DNA from 2 places in the Paenibacillus sp. FSL R5-0527 genome. Region 1 is predicted to be linked to the other one. Evidence: predicted binding sites of a transcription regulator. Region 1 holds the regulator's gene; the other holds the start of a gene.
What was found. The regulator Rex, encoded in region 1, represses fermentation and respiration genes when NADH is low (regulators of the CRP and FNR family bind a similar motif). The targets are predictions, from matches to a motif close to TTGTGAAATATTTCACAA.
Positions count from the first base shown of each region.

Region 2: NYE69_RS00340 (cytochrome ubiquinol oxidase subunit I) is a predicted target of Rex. The motif match lies at 1,529-1,546, and genes of this name have one in related genera.

Region 1 is NZ_JBBOYI010000001.1:5,079,994-5,090,132, forward strand. Features, by position in the region: gene NYE69_RS22410 (amidohydrolase) at 1-1,207, opposite strand, end outside; gene NYE69_RS22415 (redox-sensing transcriptional repressor Rex) at 1,197-1,853, opposite strand; gene dinG (ATP-dependent DNA helicase DinG) at 1,866-4,748, opposite strand; gene NYE69_RS22425 (hypothetical protein) at 4,946-5,575, opposite strand; gene panD (aspartate 1-decarboxylase) at 5,725-6,108, opposite strand; gene panC (pantoate--beta-alanine ligase) at 6,109-7,011, opposite strand; gene panB (3-methyl-2-oxobutanoate hydroxymethyltransferase) at 7,008-7,877, opposite strand; gene NYE69_RS22445 (biotin--[acetyl-CoA-carboxylase] ligase) at 8,169-9,149, opposite strand; gene NYE69_RS22450 (CCA tRNA nucleotidyltransferase) at 9,131-10,139, opposite strand, start outside.
Region 2 is NZ_JBBOYI010000001.1:78,025-88,163, forward strand. Features, by position in the region: gene cydB (cytochrome d ubiquinol oxidase subunit II) at 1-50, opposite strand, end outside; gene NYE69_RS00340 (cytochrome ubiquinol oxidase subunit I) at 37-1,443, opposite strand; gene NYE69_RS00345 (nitrous oxide-stimulated promoter family protein) at 1,642-2,016, opposite strand; gene NYE69_RS00350 (hypothetical protein) at 2,013-3,689, opposite strand; gene NYE69_RS00355 (ABC transporter ATP-binding protein) at 3,692-4,480, opposite strand; gene NYE69_RS00360 (IclR family transcriptional regulator) at 4,867-5,718, shown strand; gene NYE69_RS00365 (aldo/keto reductase) at 5,757-6,581, shown strand; gene NYE69_RS00370 (serine hydrolase) at 6,755-7,861, shown strand; gene NYE69_RS00375 (siderophore ABC transporter substrate-binding protein) at 7,908-8,948, opposite strand; gene NYE69_RS00380 (iron ABC transporter ATP-binding protein) at 9,014-9,775, opposite strand; gene NYE69_RS00385 (iron chelate uptake ABC transporter family permease subunit) at 9,772-10,139, opposite strand, start outside.

The DNA.
Region 1 (10,139 bases):
GCTCGCCGTTAACCCACACATGCTCTACATCTTTGGAGCCGGCCGAATAGACGACATGGGAAACGTAATCCGTCTTCGGCACGAAATGGGCCTGTTCCGTATTCAGCGCGATAAAATCCGCCTTCATGCCGGCCGCGAGTTTCCCCGTATTCGCCAAGTACACCGACTTCGCCCCGTATTCCGTGCCCATTTTGAGGGCCTCCAGCGCCGGAACGGCGGTAGGATCGCCGGAAACGCCTTTGTGGATCAATGCGGCGAGGCGGACCTCCTCGAGCATATCGAGGTTGTTGTTGCTGGCGGCGCCGTCCGTTCCAAGCGAAACGACCACGCCTTTGCCAAGCAGTGCCGGCACCCGCGCCACGCCGCTGGCCAGCTTCAGGTTGCTGCCGGGATTGTGCGACACCGCCACGTTATGGGCCGCCAAAATATCGATCTCCTCATCGGTCAAATGCACGGCGTGAGCAAGCAGCGACGGACGGGAGAACATCCCGAGGTTCAGCAAATGCTGAACGGGTCTGACTCCGTAATCGTTCACGTTTTGCTCCACTTCCGCCCGCGTCTCCGACATATGCGTATGCATCGGCAGATCCAGATCATGAGCCGCTTGTACGAATTTCTCGAAAAATTCCGGCGGACAGGTGTACGGCCCGTGCGGCGAAATCATCGCCGTGATTCGGCCGTCCGCCCGGCCGTGCCAATTTTTCGCAAACGCGATCGCTTCGTTCAGCTTCTGCTGCTGCACGTCCGGCGGGCACAACCCGATGACGCCGCGCATCAGCACGGCGCGGATGCCCGACTCCTGAACCACTTTGGCCACTTCATCCATATGGTCGTACATGTCCAGGAACGTGGTCGTTCCGCCTTTCAGCATCTCCAGCACGGACAACGCCGTCCCGGCGTACACATCGCCGGCGGTGAACTTGGCTTCCATCGGCCACATTTTTTCCTGAAGCCAGGTCTGCAGCACCATGTCGTCGCCGTATCCGCGCAGCAGCGACATCGCCGCGTGGCCGTGCGTGTTGATCAGCCCCGGCATGAACAGCAGCCCTTTTCCGTCGAAGGTTTCCGCGTCTTCCGCCCCTTCAGGAAGCTGCTCGCCGATATAGGAAATCGTGTCGCCCTCAACGAGCATATAGCCCTGTACAATGGAACGATCTTGTTCGAACACGACAAAGGTTCCGTTCTTGATTAACCATTTACGACTCATGGGCAGGTTGTTCCTTTCCGCTTCCGTCATTCAAGTAATAAGCCAGACTGAGCAAATCGGTCGTGAAATCGGCGGCATGGATGCGGACTTCCGGAGGCACCTTCAAAATCGTCGGAGCGAAGTTCAGAATGGCCCCGATTCCCGCCGCCACCAATTGATCCGCCACGCGCTGCGCTTCGTAATCCGGGACGGTAATGATCCCGATCCGGACATTTTTCTCCCGCACCGTTTCCGTCAGCTCTTCGATCGGCTGGATCGTGATGTTGTTGATTTGCGTGCCGATCTTGGCCGGAGAGGCGTCGAACACCGCCACGATTTTCATGTTGTCTTTCAAATAAGCGTTGTAATTCGAAAGCGCCTGCCCCAAATTACCGGCGCCGACCAGCGCAACGTTGATCTGCTGGTCCAAGTTGAGGATTTGCTGGATTTTCTCGATCAAATACGCGACATCGTAGCCGATGCCCTTTCGCCCGAAATCGCCGAAGTAGGCCAGATCCTTGCGGATCTGGGCCGGGTTGAGGTCCAGCTTCTGGCCGAGCTCCTGCGAGGACACCGTAGGCACTTCGCGCCGGCTCAGCTCGTTGAGGAACCGCAAATACACCGGCAGCCGGCGGACGACGGCATCGGAAATTTTTTCGGATTTCATACGTTTATCCCCCTATTCTGACGCGGACTTAGAGACGTTTTCGTCTCCCGGATTTAACCATTCCGATATGCGCGGAACCATCTGAGTGAGCGGCATATGCTCCATCTTCGGCCCGGGCAGTGAATATAAAAAGTATTTCCCGTAGTAAGACTCCAAGATGCGGGTATCGTAAACAACCACGATCCCCCGGTCCTGCGAGGAGCGGACGAGCCTGCCGAATCCCTGCTTGAAGCGGATGACCGCCTGGGGCACGGACAGTTTCATGAAAGGATTTTTCTTCTCCTTCTGCAGCCGTTCGCTTTTCGCTTCCACCAGCGGATGGTTGGGAGGCTGGAAGGGCAGGCGGACGATCGCCAGGCTCGTCAACGCTTCGCCCGGAATGTCCACGCCTTCCCAGAAGCTGCTCGTCCCCAGCAGCACTGACGCCGCCTGGCCCTGAAAGCGCCGGGTCAGCTTGCTGCGGCTGCCGCTGTCCATCCCCTGGCCGATGACCGTGATTCCTTGCGCCGACAATAGCTCCTTCAACGGCTCGTAAACCTGCCGCAGCATCCGGTACGATGTGAACAGCACCAGCATACGGCCTTGCGTCGCAACCGCGGTATCGGCGAGCGAACGCACCAGCGTGCTGACGAAATGGTCGTCGCCCACGCTCCCCTTCACGCTCGGAAAATCGCGCGGGATGACGAGCAGAGCCTGGCTGCGGTAATCAAACGGCGACGGCAGCATCGCCGTGTTCAGCCGTCCTTCCCCGGCCGCTTCCGTCAGTCCCAGCTGTTCGATCATATACTGGAACGACTTGTCGACCGACAGCGTCGCCGAGGTCATCACCACGCTTTTTTTTCTGTCGAAAAAGTATTCCTTCAATTGCGCGCTAACGTCGATCGGAACGGCATACATCTGCAGGGAGCGGCTGCGGAAATTCCCGTTCGCTTCCATCCAGTACACCGTCTCCTCGCTCTCCAGCTTCATGAAGAAACGCAGGGCCTCCCGCTCGTTGGCCAAATCCTTGAATAACCCGTTGATGTCGGTCAGGAGGCTTTCGGAACCGTAATCCTCCTGCTCTTCCCGGATTTGCGCCAGCATCCGGTCGCCTTTGCGGAGCACGTCCCCTAGCGCAACGTAAATCTGGTTCTCCAGCGCCGACAGCTTATCCCATTCCTGCGGTTTCTTTAGCGGAAGCAGGCGGTAAACGAATTGGCCCGGATCGCCGGGCGCGGCGTCGCTCCGTTCCGGCATCAGGGCAAACAGCAGCTCGCTGAGCTTGTCCCAGCTTTCCTTCACATCGATCAGCGTCGGGTACATTTCGTCGATGACCCGGCACCATTCGCCCGTTTTTTCGCCCCCCGCCGCCTGCAAAGCGATGCGGAGATTCGGCAGCTGGCCGGTCTTGCTGTCTTTAAACAGCCGGGTGAGCGTATGAATGACGGTAAAATACTTCATATGAATGCCCAGGTGTTTCCCCGCCACATCCTCCAAATGATGGGCCTCGTCGATGACCAGGCGCTCGTATCCCGGCAGCAGCTGATGCCCGGCCTGGATATCGGTAAACAGCTTGGAGTGGTTCGTAATGACCACATCGGCGACCCCGGCTTCATGTTTGGCCCGATGATAGAAGCATTTGCGGAACCATGGGCAGGACCGCCCGAGACAGGAGTCCGACTCGCTGGCCACCGTTTCCCAGAAATCGCCGCCGCGATTGCCCAAATTGAGCTCTTCATCGTCGCCGTTGACCGTTTGCGTCAGCCACACGACCATTTGCGCCGCCGTCATCACCTCTTCTTTCGGCGTGGCAAAGTCTTTTCTATTTATTTTATGTTCAAATTTGCGCAAGCACAAATAATGCTGCCTGCCTTTAAATACGGCAGCCAGGAAAGGAAACGGCACCACCTCGGCGAGCAGCGGAACGTCTCTTTCCCGAAGCTGCTCCTGCAGGTTAATGGTATGCGTGCTGACCATTACTTTTTCTTCCCGTTTGACGCTATGGTAGATCGCGGGCAGCAAGTAACCAAGCGATTTTCCCGTCCCGGTCCCCGCTTCGATCAGCAGATGCTTGTCATCGTTAAAAGCCCGGCTCACTTCCTCCAGCATCTTGTTCTGAGCATCGCGCTCCTCGTATTGGGGCAGCCTTTCGCGCAGCCGCTCCCTCACCTGCTCCATGAACTGCTCAAAGGACACACCCTCCAGCGGATTGTCCGCCATAGCGCCCCGCGGAGATTCGATATCCATCCAATCCTCGGCCTGCAGCGCGAACTGGCGGTAAAAGATGTAACGGTCATCGCTTTGCTCCGTTTCGCGTTCCTTCTCCTGGACTATGGCATCGAAAAACCAGCCGAGGTCGCTGTCCTCGCCCGCAAACAAATCCGCCAGGCGCTGCAGCGTCAACAGCGGCAGCCGCTCGCATTCCTCCAGGCATTTCAGAAAAATCAGCGCCGTCGCCAAGGCGTCGCTGTCCGCCTGGTGCGGACGCTCGTGCTGCACTTCGAATTCGGCGGCCACAAGCCCCAGCTGATAGGAGGTCAACGAAGGAAAGAGGATTTTCAGGAAGTCCATCGTATCCAGAATCCGCCCCGTAAACGGCAGATAACCCGTTTTGTCCAAAGCGCTTTGCAGATAGTTGAAGTCGAAAGCGACATTGTGCCCGACCAGCACTACATCGTTCAGCAGCGGAACCATCTCCATCATCACTTCGTCCAGGTCCGGCGCATCCTTGACATCGTCTTCGGTGATGCCGGTCAACCCCGTGATGAACGGCGGAATCGGTATTCCCGGTTTGACGAAGGAGTTGTATACCTGCGAAATCGACTTATCCGGTTCTATAATGGCAAGTCCCACTTGAATAATTTCATCGGAGGACTGGTTGCCCGTCGTTTCAAAATCGAGCACGGCATATTTCATTGCTTTTTAAGTCCCTTTCGTTCCAGTCTCTAATACAGCATAACAGAAGAAGCGCGATTTGAAAATTCATGCCGGGCGTTATGTGTAATTAAAATCACAAAATAAAAGAGCGATGCGCCCGCGCTCATGGGCGGACTTACGCATCGCTCAACCGGTTCTGCCAAAAAAAGTTCGATCATGCCAACGATAAAGACGGTTTACAGCAAAGAGGCCAATTCATTGCCATAATACAATTTGCCCGTGCTGCTCAAACATGCCTCGAGATTCGCCAAAGGCTCGGCGAGGGACGGATCGCTGTGATGAGCCAGGGTAAAGTATTCCTTGGCTTTGGCCAAAATGCCTTTTTGCGCCTCGATGCAGCCGAGCGCATTATAAATGATGGAGCGAAGCCTTTTGTTTCCGGCTTTCTCCAGAACGAGCCAAAACTGCCGCGCGGCTTCCTCGCTTCGCTCCAGATGCAGATGGCACATGGCCAGGTAGGTACGGCCAAGCGCGCTGCCGGGATACTGCTTCAGCACCTGCTCAAACTGCTCCAGCGCCTGGGGAAACATCATCAATTTATAATAGCCTTGTCCTTTGATAAACGGACCCGTTTCGATCTCGGGGAGCGACAGAACCTCCTCGGCTTCAAGGCTGCCCCATTTTTGGCGCAGCGCGGCCATCTTCTCTTCGAAACAAAGCCACTCTTCAATGATCCCGTCGCTCATGTGCTTGAGCAGTCGCCAAGCTTGCGCGAGCTCCTGCTTTTGGGCGCCCACGGCCAGCGGATATTTACGCGAAATATCATCCAACATCTCATTCATTTCCGCAAAAACATGCTGAAACATCATTCGCATCCCACCCTTAACGAAAATGAAATCAGTCCGAGCCTTAAGATCATTTTTTGTTTCGGGCGGGTTTTTCATTCCCGCAAGCGTCAATTGCATATATTTGCTTCCGATTGGCGGCGAAATTCAGGCGCGCGGGGCGGGTTTATTTAACGAATGGCCGCGTGCAGCTCCTGATGGGCTTTTTCCACGGGCCGGTTGCTTTCGTCCACGAACACGACGGTCGGCTTGTGGCTGCGCACTTCCTCGGGAGACATCGCCGCGTAGGAAATGATAATGACGTTGTCGCCGGGCTGCACGAGCCGCGCGGCCGCGCCGTTGAGGCAGATGACGCCGCTGCCGTGCGGTCCCGGGATCACGTACGTTTCCAGGCGCGCGCCGTTGTTGTTGTTGACGATCTGCACTTTTTCGTTCTCCAGAATATCGGCGGCCTCCATCAGCTCTTCATCGATCGTAATGCTGCCGACATAGTTCAAATTCGCTTCGGTCACGGTCGCGCGGTGGATTTTTGATTTCATCATCGTTCTGAACAATTAGGCCATCCCCTTTTTGGTCAAAATCACGTTGTCGATCAGTCGCGTCGTGCCGAACTTCACGGCCACCGCGATAAGCGCGTCGGCGCCGCGGCCGGCATCGTCAAGGCGTTCAGCGTCGGCGAGCGGAGACAGTCCCGGAAAATCGGCGATCTCCACGTAATCGATATCGGCCAGCGGTTCATCGCCAATACTCCGGGTCAGATCCGCGCGGATTTCGCCGGCTGTGACCGCCCCGCCTGCTTTCGCTTTCTCCTGCGCCTGAAGAAGGCTTCTGGACAGCACGAGCGCCGCCTTGCGCTCCTCGGGGCTCAAATATACGTTGCGCGAACTGAGCGCGAGGCCGTCCGCCTCCCGTACGATCGGGCACGGAACGATCTCCACGTCAAAATTCAAATCCTCCGCCATCTGGGCGATCACGGCCACCTGCTGAGCGTCCTTTTGCCCGAAATAGGCGCGGGCCGGCTGCACGATGTGAAACAGCTTGCTCACGACGGTCGTCACGCCGTCGAAATGCCCCGGCCGCGAAGCGCCGCAAAGGCGCTCCGTCAGCTCCGCGACTTTGACCTTGGTCCGGGTCGGGCGGGGATACATTTCCTCTACGCTCGGCATAAATACAGCATCGACGCCTTCCCGTTCGGCGAGCGCCAAATCCTTTTCCGCGTCGCGCGGATACCGTTCAAAATCTTCGTTTGGTCCGAACTGGATCGGATTGACGAACACGCTCAGCACGACGAGGTCATTCTCGCCGCGCGCTTTGCGCAGCAAGCTGGCATGGCCTTCATGCAAGTAGCCCATCGTCGGGACGAGTCCAACCCGCAGGTCCTCCCCTTTCCCCGCCGCGGCAAAACGCTCCGCCTGCAAATGCTCCCGAAGCGCCCGGATTTCCGTAAAGGTCTTCATGCTTTTGTTTCCACCTTTCCTTTGCCGTACAATGTCTCGAGCACGCCGTCTTCCGCGGCGAACACATGCTCCTGGGCCGGGAAAGCGCGGGTTTTGACCTCGCGTACATATTCCGAGATGCCGCTGCGGATTTGCGCTCCGATGTCGGCATACGTTTTGACGAAACGTTTGTCCCGGTAATCCGGGGTATATTTAAGAACATCGTGAAACACGAGCACCTGGCCGTCGCAGCCGCGGCCCGCGCCGATGCCGATCGTGGGAATGGAGAGCTCCTTGGAAATCGCCTCCGCCACCTCCTCGGTGACCAGCTCCAGCACGATCCCAAACGCCCCCGCGCGCTCCAGCGCCTTGGCGTCCTCCAGCAGGCGCCGGGCGTCCTGCGCATCCTTGCCCTGGATGCGGTAGCCGCCGATTTGGTTGACCGACTGCGGCGTGAGCCCGATATGGCCCAGCACCGGCACCCCGGCCTGCACGATGGCCTGGACGGCCAGGGCGATTTCCGCCCCTCCTTCCATCTTGACCGCGTGCGCATGCCCTTCCTGCATCAGGCGGCGGACGTTCTTCAGCGTCTCTTCAACGCTGCCGTGATACGTCATAAACGGCATATCCGTCACGATAAACGTATGCTGCGCCCCCCGGGCCACCGCGCGGCTGTGATGAACCATATCGTCCAGCGTCACCGGAATCGTCGTATCGTAGCCCAGCACCACATTGCCGAGCGAATCGCCGACGAGCAGCATATCCGCGCCAGCCTCTTCCGCCAATTGCGCCGACGGATAATCGTAGGCGGTAATCATCGCAATCGGCGTACCGTCCTGCTTCATTTTTTTCAATTTCACGATGTTTAATGCTTGTTTTCCAGCCAATTTTCCCATCTCCTTCGGTTTGGCCTGCCGCGCCGCGTCCATTCGCGTACCCGCATACCTTTGTACAACGAAAAAACGCGCACGACAAAAAAACCTTTTAGTTTGGCACTAAAAAGGTCCGAATGCATAGAAGGAGTCACTTGCTTCGTTCCTTCTGTCTCGGTCCTCTTCGGCTCAGAGCAGAATCCAACGCAGGCTTCATCACATTAACCTACAGCCGCTGAAGAGTGCAGTTCGAACGGGTGCCGATACCGCCTCCTGAGCACAGTATAACAAATTGCGTCACATTTTTCATCCGCCAATTTGCACTTCGCCGGAAAAAATAGTGCGCAATTTTCCGTCATCTTCGGCCAGCACCAGCGCCCCGGAAGGATCGAGAGCCGTTGCCAGCCCGCTGACGTCTCCGGCGGGCGTGTTGACCGTGACCCGCTGGCCCAGGGTAACCGATAAAGCTTCCCACAGATGGCCGATCGGCGCAAAGCCCTCTTGAATGTATAGCTCATACAGCTGTTCCAGCTCCGCCAGCACTATCCCGATCAGCTCCGCCCGGTCGATGCGGCGGCCGCTTTCGATGTACAGGGACGTCGCAACGTCCTGAAGCTCTTCAGGGATATCTTCGGCCTCCAGATTGACATCGATCCCAATACCGGCGATGGCGTAGCGGATCAGCTCGTCCTCGCCGACCGATTCGACGAGGATGCCGCAAAGCTTGCGGCCGTGCACGAGCAGATCGTTGGGCCATTTGATCCCCGCATCGACGCCGGCCGCCCGGCGCACGGCGCGGCACACGGCCACCGCAATCAGCAGCGTGAGCTGCGGCGCAAAGGACAGCGGCTGCCGGTCCGGGCGAAGCAGCAGGCTCATCCACACGCCTTTGCCCGGCGGCGAAAACCACGCCCGGCCCTGACGGCCGCGGCCGCCCGTCTGCTCCTCGGCGACGACCAGGGCGCCGGACGGAGCCCCGGCCTCGGCCAGCTCCCGAACCTCCGCCTGCGTGGAGACCGTCCGTTCGAGCAGCCGGATTTGCCGCCCGAACAGAGCGCGGCCCTCAAGCGCCCGCGCCAAGGCGGAATGGGCAATTTTGTCGGGCTTGCGGATAAGCCGGTAACCGCGCCGCGGGGCGGATTCAAACTCATACCCCTCATCGCGCAGCTTGGCGATCTGCTTCCATACCGCCGTCCGGCTGATCGCAAGGCGGCGGCTGATCTCCTCTCCGGATATATATTGCCCCGGATGCTCCAGGAGCATGTCGATCAATCGGTTTGCTTCCATGCTTCGCTTAACCCCGCTTTCACGTACTCCAGCAACGCTTGTTTGTCGTTATGTACCTCCCCGGCGGCGACCGATAAAAGAAGCTGCTTCATCAGTTCGCCGAGCCAAGGGCCGCCTTTTTGACCGGTCAGCTCAAGCACGTCTTTGCCGCTGACGGCCAGCTCGGACAAGGCGTGCGCCCGCACTTCCCCATGCCAGCGCCGGGCGAGGTCAAGCCGCTCCCGTTCAGCTATCCGCTGCGCTTCGGAGAGAGACGCAGCCGCCAATACGGCAGCCTGCCGGCCCAGCCAACACGCAGCCGCCGTTTGACCGAGCGTCACCTGCAGGACGACCCAGCGGCGGCGAAGCGACGCCGCTTCGCGCTCCTCGGCCCCGGCCCGCCGCCAAGCCTCGTCGAAGCGGACGATCGCCGCCGTCTCCTCGGCGGCCTTGTTCGGAAACGTCCACCCTTTCATCAAAGGGATGACGTCCTCACCGGCGGTGCCAAGCGCCTGCAGCAGCAGCGACCAGCGCAGCGCCTGCGGCTCCGGCGGCAGCTCCGGCAGCGCGGCCAGCAGCTCCCGCCGCGGCTCGGCCGCAAGCAGCTGCCGCGTCAGCCGCGCCCGGCTCCGGCCCGCCGGGTCCGGCTCGGCATTGGCCGCCCCGCCGGCCTCCGGCAGCGCCGCCTTCACATGCCGCAGCAGCCCGCTGCGCTCAAGCAAGGCCAAGCCGCGCAGCGGACGGTCCCCGAGCACGACCTTCTCCAGCTCGGTCCGCACGCGCTCCATCGCGATGTAGGACAGCTTGTCCTTGCCGCGCAGCAGCGCTCTCCACAGGCTTTTGGCCGGGCGGAAGCCAAACACCGAAGCGAAGCGTACCGCCCGCAGCATGCGCAGGGCGTCCTCCTCGAACCGCTCCTCGGCCGCGCCGACGCAGCGGATCAAGCCGCGTTTGATGTCGCATTGGCCTCCGTACGGATCGATGAGCGCCCCATCGATATCCCGGGCGATG
Region 2 (10,139 bases), 5.0 Mb from region 1:
ATGAACAACACCGCGACAAGGATAAACCACAGCTCATTAAGAGACAGCATGATAACCCTCCTTACCAAATGGATCCGTCGAATGGTCGGCACCGGCGCCGTCCTCATTCGGCCCTTTCTTGATAACTTTAACGAACAGGTAGGCCATCACCGCTCCAAGCACCGCGTAAATCAGCGTGAACGCGATCAGGGAGAACAAAATTTGCCCGCCGGTGACGCTCGGCGATACGCTGTCCTTCGTCTGCATCAGGCCGAATACCGTCCACGGCTGACGGCCGATTTCCGTCATGATCCAGCCGGACGTATTGGCGATAAACGGCAGCGAGATCGACCACAGCATCGCGCGGTAGAACCATTTGTTCGGACGGTCCAGCTTTTTGCGCCAAGCGAGATACGTCCCGTAAAGTCCAAGCAGGATCATCAGACAGCCGGCGGCGATCATGATCCGGAAGCTCCAGAAGGTCGTCCGCACCGGCGGAATATAATCCCCAGGCCCATATGATTGTTCATATTCGGCCTGAAGCTCGTGCATTCCTTTTACTTCGCCGGAAAATTTACTGTAAGACAGGAAGCTGAGCAGGTAAGGGATTTTGATTTCAAAGTCGTTTTTCCCGTTGCCCGAATCGATGTGCGCGTACAGCGTCCACGGCGCCGGGTCGCCGGATTTGCCCCACAGGCCTTCGGATGCGGCCATTTTCATCGGCTGCGTTTTGACCAGATACTGCGCTTGCTGATGGCCGAACAGCGCCGTGGCGAACGAAGCGATTAAAGCAACGATGATGCCGATCGTAAACGATTTTTTGAAAAAGGACGTATCCTGGCGTTTCAGCAGCTTATACGCGCTGACCCCGGCGATCATAAACGCTCCTGTGGCAAACGCGCCAAGCACGGTATGCGGGAATTCCACCCACAGCTGGCCGTTGCCGATCAGCGCAAAGAAGTCGTTCATTTCCGCACGGCCGTTATTGATTTCAAACCCGACCGGGCGCTGCATGAACGAGTTGGCCGCCAAAATCCAGAACGCCGATACCGTCGTCCCCAGAGCCACCAGCCAAATGCACAGCAGATGCACCTTCTTGGACAGGCGATCCCAGCCGAAGATCCACAGTCCGATAAAGGTCGATTCCATAAAGAAGGCGAACAGCGCTTCCACCGCGAGCGGCGCGCCGAACACATCCCCTACGAACCGCGAGTAATCGGACCAGTTCATTCCGAACTGGAATTCCTGAAGAATCCCCGTTACGACCCCGACCGCAAAGTTGATCAGGAACAGTTTTCCCCAGAATTTGGCCATCCGTTTGTACTCTTCTTTTCCCTTTACGACGTACATCGTCTCCATGATCGCGATCAGGACGACTAGGCCGATGGACAGAGGCACAAAGAAGAAATGGAAAATCGTCGTGACCGCAAACTGAAGCCGTGCAAGCAGAATCGGATCCAACATTTCATTCCCCTACTTTCGAATAATTATTATCTAATGTGAATTCTAGCACTCATTGATGAAAACGAACGCCGAAAAAATAATAATTTTGTGACAGAAATCACATGATGTATGTCACAAAGGTGAAATTGGAGCCGAAAACCCGCGCCATTACTGGACTTTTTAAATGCCACAAAAAGTTTGACATTATTGTGAATGAGATCACTTCCTATCGTCCAGCAGATGCCGGACCGTCAATATCGGATGCCGCAACAGCATTTTCGGTCCGGCGTAAGCCATGATTTTGCGGATTTTGTCCCGCTGTTTGGGCGCATAGCAGTGGACCGGACACGCCCGGCAGGTCGTTTTGTCTTCGCCGAACCGGCAGCGGGCGAGCCGCTCCAACGCGTATCGGTGCAGCTCCGCGCATTCCGGGCACAGGCCGGGTTCGCTTCCGGCGGCGGCTTCGTCCCGGCCGGTCCGTTCCCGGCGGCTATGCCGGCGCCGGCAATAAAGGGAAATCATCAGGGCCACCGTCGCCTTCTCGCGGCGGATCCGCGGCCCTTCTTTTTCCGATTGCATCCTTCCAACCTTCAATACTCCGCCCTCCCTTTTGCGAGCGTTCCGGGAGCAAACACTTTTCGCCACCCCAGCCAAATCGCGATGATCAGCAATAACGCATAGACGATAACGCCAAACGGAACCGTGGTCGCCGCCCAATGCAGTAGTCCCATGCCGCCAAGCAGGAACATAAGCGGCAGTAACTTCAATCCTTCGCTTTGCTGCGTGGCCTCAAACGGTTCCGAGAAGGGAAGCCCTTTGCGCAAATAGGCGAAGCACAGGATGGCGAACAATTGCAGCGCCAGGCCGGTAACGACCAGGTCGGGAATGATATGCGCCCCGAACAACAGGACGAAAATCAGGCCTTCCAGCACGAACAAAGGCAGCAGCAGCCGAACCAGACAAGCCAGCAGCGCCCCCTTGTATACCGGCCCCTCCTCCCGGATCGGCAGCACCCGGTAAATCCAGGCGGCCTTGTGTTTGCCGGAATAGCGCAGCATCATAATGACGGTAGGCAGCATCAAGCCGCAGAAATAAATAAACAAATATTTGCGGGTTCCGGCCAGCCCCTGAAGTCCGTTTCCGAAGCCGTCGGTAAACAGAAAAATAAACGGGAATATAATCGAAAACCCCAGCGTCGGGTACACTTTAAGCTTAAACTCCCGCTCATTCCCCAGCATCGACCAGGCGAACCGGAAAAATACTCTCTCCTGCGGGTCCCGGCACAGCCACTCGGCCAGCCGCTTCAATGCGGTTCCCGTCCGCTGTCCGCGCCGCCGTCCCGGCTCCGCCAGCTTCTGCAAATTCCTTTCCAGGGCCGGCGCCAACTTCAGATACAGGGCGAAAGCGGCCAGCGGCACGAGCAGAGACAACAGGGCGAGGGCCGTGTACGGCCTTCCGTTCCCCGGATGCAGCACCGTCTCGAACGCCGCTCCGAACCAAATCGGCGGGATGAAATACTGCCACCATCTTGGCTGGAACACGACGTTTAAGTCGGCAAAATCGAAAAGCCGGACCACCAGCTGATACCCGACCGTAATGCCGATCGTCAACCCGATCTGCACATAGTTGATGATGTCCTTCAGCTTTTCGCCGTCAAAGAAGCGCAGCACCGCCAAATACAGCAGCGCGGTGATGACAACAATGAGCATATCCATCAGCACCAGCCCCAACAGCAGCAACACCGTAAACCCGGCCCCGTGCTTAAGCAGCCCGACGGCCAGCGGCACCGCCGCAATCGCGCCGGTCAGAAAAAACAGGTAGAAGAAAATGTGCAGCGCCTTGGCCATGGCGATCGTCCGGCGGTTCACCGGCCTGACCGCCAGGATGCTCCGGTCCCGGATATCCAGCAGCACCGCGGAAAAATCGGAAATCATCGAGGTCATGACTATAAACATCATAATGCCAAACAACATGCTTACCTGAAACAGGTAGTTGTCTCCGGCCGCCACAATGATGCCACCCAGCGCGCCAAAAATAAAGTAAAGCCACAAGGAACCAAAAAACTGGTTTCTCTCCTTTTCCTTCCCGAAGCGGTCTTTCCCCCGATCCGCCTCCTTTCGGGATTTTCCGACAATGGTGGGCACCCGCCGGGCATCCATCGTCAGCTTCACCTGCAGGATGCGGCGCATAACGGGATAGTCTACCCCCATTTGCTCGAACAGCCCGCGGAACCGGTCCAGCACCTTCAGCGACTTCATCTCGTTCATAACTACACCTCTTGCACAATCGCCACAAACTGTTTGGCGATGCTTTGATGCTCGTTAAATCCGGTCAACTGGTTAAACACCTGTTCCAGGGAGCCCTCTTTAAATTGGCCTTTAAGCTGCTCGAAGCTGCCGTCGGCGACCACGATTCCCCGGTCCAGCAGGATGATCCGATCGCTGATTTTTTCCACTACGTCCATAATGTGCGAAGAATAAAAAATCGTTTTCCCCTGCGCGGCCAGCAAAGCGAGAATTTCCTTCACCACCATGACGCTGTTGGCGTCAAGCCCGCTGAGCGGCTCGTCCAGGAACAAAATGTCCGGGTTATGCAGCAGGCTGGAAATAAGCAGCACCTTCTGCTTCATCCCTTTGGAAAACGTGGCGATACGGACGTCGTAAACATCCTTAAGGCCGAAACGTTCCGCAAGCCGGCGCGCTTTGCTCTCCGCATCGTCCGCAGACAAGCCGCAAAGCTCGCCGATAAACGTCAAATATTCCCGTGCCGTCAGCGTATCGTAAATTTCCGCCACTTCCGGCACATAACCGATGCGTTTTTTGTACTCCACGCTTTCATCCTGCGGGCTGGCGCCCAAAATCCGGACCTCGCCGGAATAGCCTTCGATCAGTCCCAGCATGATTTTGACCGTCGTGCTTTTGCCCGCCCCGTTTGGACCGATGTAGCCGATGATTTGCCCCGGATACACGTCCAGATCAATTCCGTTTAACACAAATTTGTCTCCAAATCTCATACGCAAATCCCGCAGCGTGATGACAGGTTCATTGTTGCCGACCATTTTCTCCATCCCTTCTCAAGGTTAATCCGTCTAGAGTCTTAGAGTCTTAGAGTCTTAGAGTCTTAGAGTCTTACAGTCTTACAGTCTTATCTTCTTTCCTTCCACGTTTTGTACAATCCCACTAAACAAGCCACTGCTCCAAGCAAGCTAAGGAATTTATCATAGCCCTCATCGTTCCATGTTTTTAATGTAGCAGTTATTGTCACTAGAAGCAGTATCAGATAAAAGATATCTCCACTTATAATCATACCTCATCTTGAACCACCTCACGGCCCACCAAAATAGTGAATCTTATTACAAACTTAATAATATTATAGTTTTACACAAAATCCATATATTGAAATAAATTTATACTTTTTTCAAAAGTGAATTCCCCATTTTGGATAATGAAAACAATTAAATTATCCTTATTTGCAAATCAAATTTTAATCGTGATATACTTTTACTGGAAATTAATCGCATCCGGGCTCCGAAGGAGGTGGTTATGCATTAACCGGAATGAAGTCCAAACGCTCAAAAAAGGACTGGATATCTTCCATTTGCTGATCGATTCGCCCGGCCTCACGGCCCAGGAAATCATCGAAAAGCTGCAGCTTAACCAAAGCACCGCCTACCGCTTGATCAGCACCTTGGAACAAAACCGCTTCATCGCCAAAAACAGCGGCAGCCGGTACGCCGTGTCGGATGTTTTCATCTCCAGGCTGTTTGCAAGCTACCCGCAGAAACAAGATTATTTCATGTGGCGCTCCGTTTCTCATCTCGATCAATTGAGCCGGGAAACCGGGGAGACCGCCTACATCGGGATGCTACAGGGAACGGAAATGATGATCACGCAAGCCGTGCCCGGCAAATATGCTACACGTACCCATCATGAAGCCGGAGACCGCCTGCCGCTGCATGCCGATGCCATCGGCAAATGCCTGCTGGCCTTTCAGGGGCGGGAGGAACAAAACCGGATCATCGAGCAGTTGTCTTTGGAAAAACTAACGGAGCATTCGATCACGTCCCGGGAATTGTTCCGGGAGGAACTGGAGCGGATTCGGCAAAACGGTTATTCGTTGGACAACGAAGAGGGGGAAATCGGTGTACGCTGCATCGGCGCCCCGATCCGCAAAGGAGATCAGGTTATCGCGGCGATCGCGTTATCCGGTCCATCCAACCGGCTGTGCAGGGACAAGGATCCCGTGCATATACGCATGGTTAAGGATTGCGCCAGAGCGATATCGGAAACACTTTAACAGCAAAGCTATCAAATGGAGAAAGGAAGGATTTACATATGGATTTTGTCACATTGAACAATGGAGTAAAGATGCCGCAGCTCGGGTTTGGCGTATGGCAAGTCAAAGACGAGGAAGCTACGGCAGCGGTAGCCAAAGCGCTGGAAGTCGGATACACTTCCATCGATACGGCGATGATTTACCGCAACGAGGTTGGGGTCGGCAAAGCGATCAAGCAGTCGTCCGTTCCCCGCGAAAATCTGTTTATTACAACCAAGGTGTGGAACGCCGACCAAGGTTACGACAATACGCTGCGCGCTTTTGACGAAAGCCTGGAGCGGCTTGGTCTCGATTACATCGACCTTTATCTGATCCACTGGCCGACGCCTAAATTCGATCAGTACGTGGACACCTATAAAGCGCTGGAAAAACTGTACCGCGACGGCCGCGCCAAAGCGATCGGCGTCTGCAACTTCGAAATCGAGCATCTCGAGCGCCTGCTGAACGAAACGGAAATCAAACCGGTGCTCAACCAGGTGGAGTGCCACCCGCATTTGTCCCAAAATGAGCTGAAGGCGTTTTGCGCGAAGCACGATATTTTCATCGAAGCGTGGAGCCCGCTGGAGCAAGGCGGCGACGTGCTGAAAGACCCGGTTGTCATGGAAATTGCCGAGGCCCACGGTAAAACAGCGGCCCAAGTCGTGCTGCGCTGGCATCTGCAAAACAACACCATCGTCATCCCGAAATCGGTCACCCCTTCGCGGATTGAGGAGAACTTCAACGTGTTCGATTTCAAGCTGGCGGACAGCGACATGGAGCGGATCAACAAGCTCAACATCAACCGCCGCAAAGGCTCGAATCCGAACGAAATGCACGTGCGTTAAGCCGAGTCTAGGTAAAGGCTGCCTGCAAGGCAGCCTTTTTATTTTGCCGCGGGGAAGCGGCGCTCCAATCCACTATGGTCCATTGCCAAGCATTGTTTATGGAACCTTCGCGATGCCGCATTCGTAAAAAGAATAATAAATTCCCCCCCCCCCCCCCGATAAGGAGGTTCCTATTGATAGTACTCATTATAGTAGCCGCGGTGCTTGTTTTGATTGCTGTGTCCTTTGGGCTGCTGGTATTCTACGCCAAGCGGAAAGACGAGCGCAAAACGGAAGCGGATGTCCTGCAGTTTCTGGCGGCTCATCCGGAGCTCGCCTCAATGTATGTCATGGAAAATGATCGGGTACTGATCGATTATCAGTCCGATGTCAAGCGGCCGCTGGCCAGCGTGCTCAAAATCATATTGGCCATAGAGTTGGCCGAACAGGCGGCGGAGGGGCGCATCGATATGAATGAAGCCGTGCCTCTTGACTCGCTTCGCCGCTTCTATATTCCGGGAACGGATGGAGGCGCGCACCCAAGCTGGCTGGACGCGCTGGATCCTGCCGTAACCGCAGGCGGCACGGTTTCCTTGATGGAAGCTGCCAAAGGCATGATCCACTACAGCTCCAATGCCAATACGGAATATTTCATGGAGAGGCTTGGCCTGGACAACATCAACGCCCGCATCCAAAAACTCGCCCTGTCCCGGCACGATCCGATATTTCCAGTCTCTTCGGCCATGCTGATGTACGGGTATATGACCAAATACGAGCATATGCCGCACAGGCAGGCGGTGCAAGCGATGAAAGGATTGACGGACCAGGAATACGCCGCCAAAGCGCAGCTGATTTTCGATTGGATCCGGCAAAATCCGGAGTCGATTCCGTCGCTGCACGACCGCAGCACCCCCATACCGGTTCAGCGGATCTGGTCCTCCAGACTGCCGGGCGCCACGGTCAAAGAATATGCCGTCCTACTGCAAAACATCCAGAAAGGCGAATCGCTTTCCCCGGAAGCGGCCCGGATCGTCAGGGAGATCATGGAACGTAAGCCAAAGCCGGAATCCAGATACATAACTATCGGGTCCAAGGGCGGCTCAACCCTGAGCATTATGAATCAGACCTTATATTGCGAAGACAAACAAGGCAACCGGATTCAGCTGGCCCTGTTCATTCACGAACCCCAGGGGCTGGAAATCATGTGGTTGGATAAAAAGCTGGACCTGTTTTTGCAAAAATATTTAACCGACGATCATTTTAAGCAGCAGGTCATCCAAACCCTTGGCGGCGCCGGTTAAGCAAAAAAAAGAGCAGGACTCCCCACGGAATCCCGCTTTGTTTACTTTATTTTATCCCTTCCTGGACTTCCTTCAGCATTTCCGGCATGGACAGCAGCCCGCCCCCGGAGAGGTACCAATAGTTCGCGTCAAGGTAAATGATCTTGCCGTTTTTGTAAGCGTTCGTTTTCTTCACCAGATCGTTTTCGACCAGCTTGGCGGCCGGTTCGGCCTGTTTGCCCTCCTCGGTAACAACGGCGTCGCGGTCTACGACGAACAGGTAATCCGGGTTTTTCTCGGCGACGTATTCGAAGGAGATGCTTTGACCGTGCGTCGAAGCTTCGATCGTGTCGTCCACCGCGGGCACACCGAACACGTCATGAATCAAGCCGAACCGCGAGCCCGGGCCATAAGCGCTCACTTTGCCGCCGGTCGTCAGGATGACGAGTCCTTTCTTACCGCCGGCCGCCGCCGTTTCTTTGACCGCTTGAATCGAATCACTGATCGCCGCCAGCTCCTGCTCGGCTTCGGCTTCCTTGCCGAAAATCCGTCCCAGCGTTTTCACGTTCTCCGTAAACGATTCGAGGTAGTTTTTCGTATCGACGCCCATAAAGATCGTCGGGGCGATTTTGTTAAGCTCCTCGTACGCTTCCGAAGACCGGCCGGAAATGAAGATCACCCCGGGCTCAAGCGCGTTCAGCTTCTCGAAATCCGGCTCGAACAGCGTGCCGGCGTTCGTGTATTTGGCGTCTTCGTATTTTTTCAAATGCGCCGGCAAGTTCCCCTGCGGCACCGCCGCTGCCTCCACGCCCAGCTTATCCAGCGTTTCCAGTACGCCGTAGTCAAAAACGACGACATTGCCCGGGTTTTTCTTGACTTTGGCTTCCCCCAGCTGATGTTTGATCGACAGTTCCTCCGCCTCCGACCCAATTGCATCGGCGCTCGCCGGTTCGGCGGTATTCGTACTCCCCGCGCTGGCTCCGGCATTCGTCCCGGAGGCCGCATTGCCACCGTTCCCCGCCGCGCTTCCGCCTTGATTCGAGCCGCAAGCCGCGAGGATTACCACCAAAAAGACCATCATCAACAACATTGAAATTTTCCGATTCATCGTTCATTCCCCCTCAAATATGTTCAAATGTGCTAAAGCCGGCCCGATGCCGAAGCCTTCGCACGTTAGCCCGCAAAATATACGCAAATCCGGTTTCCGCCGATGTTTTCGATCGGAATATCCATCTCGTACACTTCCCGCAAAACCGCGGGATCGATGATCTCATCCTTCATCCCTTCCCTGACCACGACCCCGTTTTTTAAAGCCACGATGTAATCGGAGTAGCAGGAGGCGAAATTGAGATCGTGGATCACCAGAACGACCGTTTTGCCGAGTTCATCCGTAAGCCGGCGCAGCACTTTCATGATCTGCACTGAATGCTTCATATCCAGATTGTTCAAAGGCTCGTCGAGCAGCACGTATTCCGTGTCCTGGGCGATAACCATGGCGATAAAAGCCCGCTGCTTTTGTCCGCCGCTGAGTTCATCCAAATATTTGTGCTGCATCGGCGCCAGGTCCATATACTGAATCGCTTCGTCCACGTACCGTTGGTCCTCCTTCGTCAGCTTCCCTTGCGAATAAGGAAAACGCCCGAATGCCACCAGGTCGCGGACCGTAAGCCGCAGGTTGATATGATTGGACTGCTTTAAAATGGAGATTTTTTGCGCCAGCTCCCTGCTGTTCCAGCTGCCGATTTCCTTGCCGCTAATGATGATTTCGCCTTCGTCCTTGGCGATCAAACGGCTGACCATCGACATCAGCGTGCTTTTGCCGGCGCCGTTCGGGCCGATGAAAGACGTGATCTTTCCCTCCGCGATGTCGAGCGTTACGTTGTCGACCACTTTTTTGCCGCCGTATCGTTTGGATACTCCCCTGACCTTAATCACGACTTATTCTCCTTTAGCATTAAATAGATGAAGTAAACGCCGCCGATAAAGTTGATGATTACGCTTAGCGAGGTGGAGAACGTAAACACTCGTTCAACGAGCAGCTGTCCGCCGAGCAGGGCGATGAAGCTGATCAGGGAAGCGCCGAGGATCAACGTCTGGTGGCGGTAGGTGTCCAGAAACTGATAGGCGACGTTGGCGACCAGCAGGCCAAGGAACGTGATCGGCCCGACCAATGCCGTGGAGATCGAAATCAGGACCGCCACGACGATCAGCATTCTTTTGACGACAAATTCGTAACTGATTCCCAGATTCACCGCGTGATCGCGTCCCAAAGCAAGCACATCGAGATACTTGGAAAATC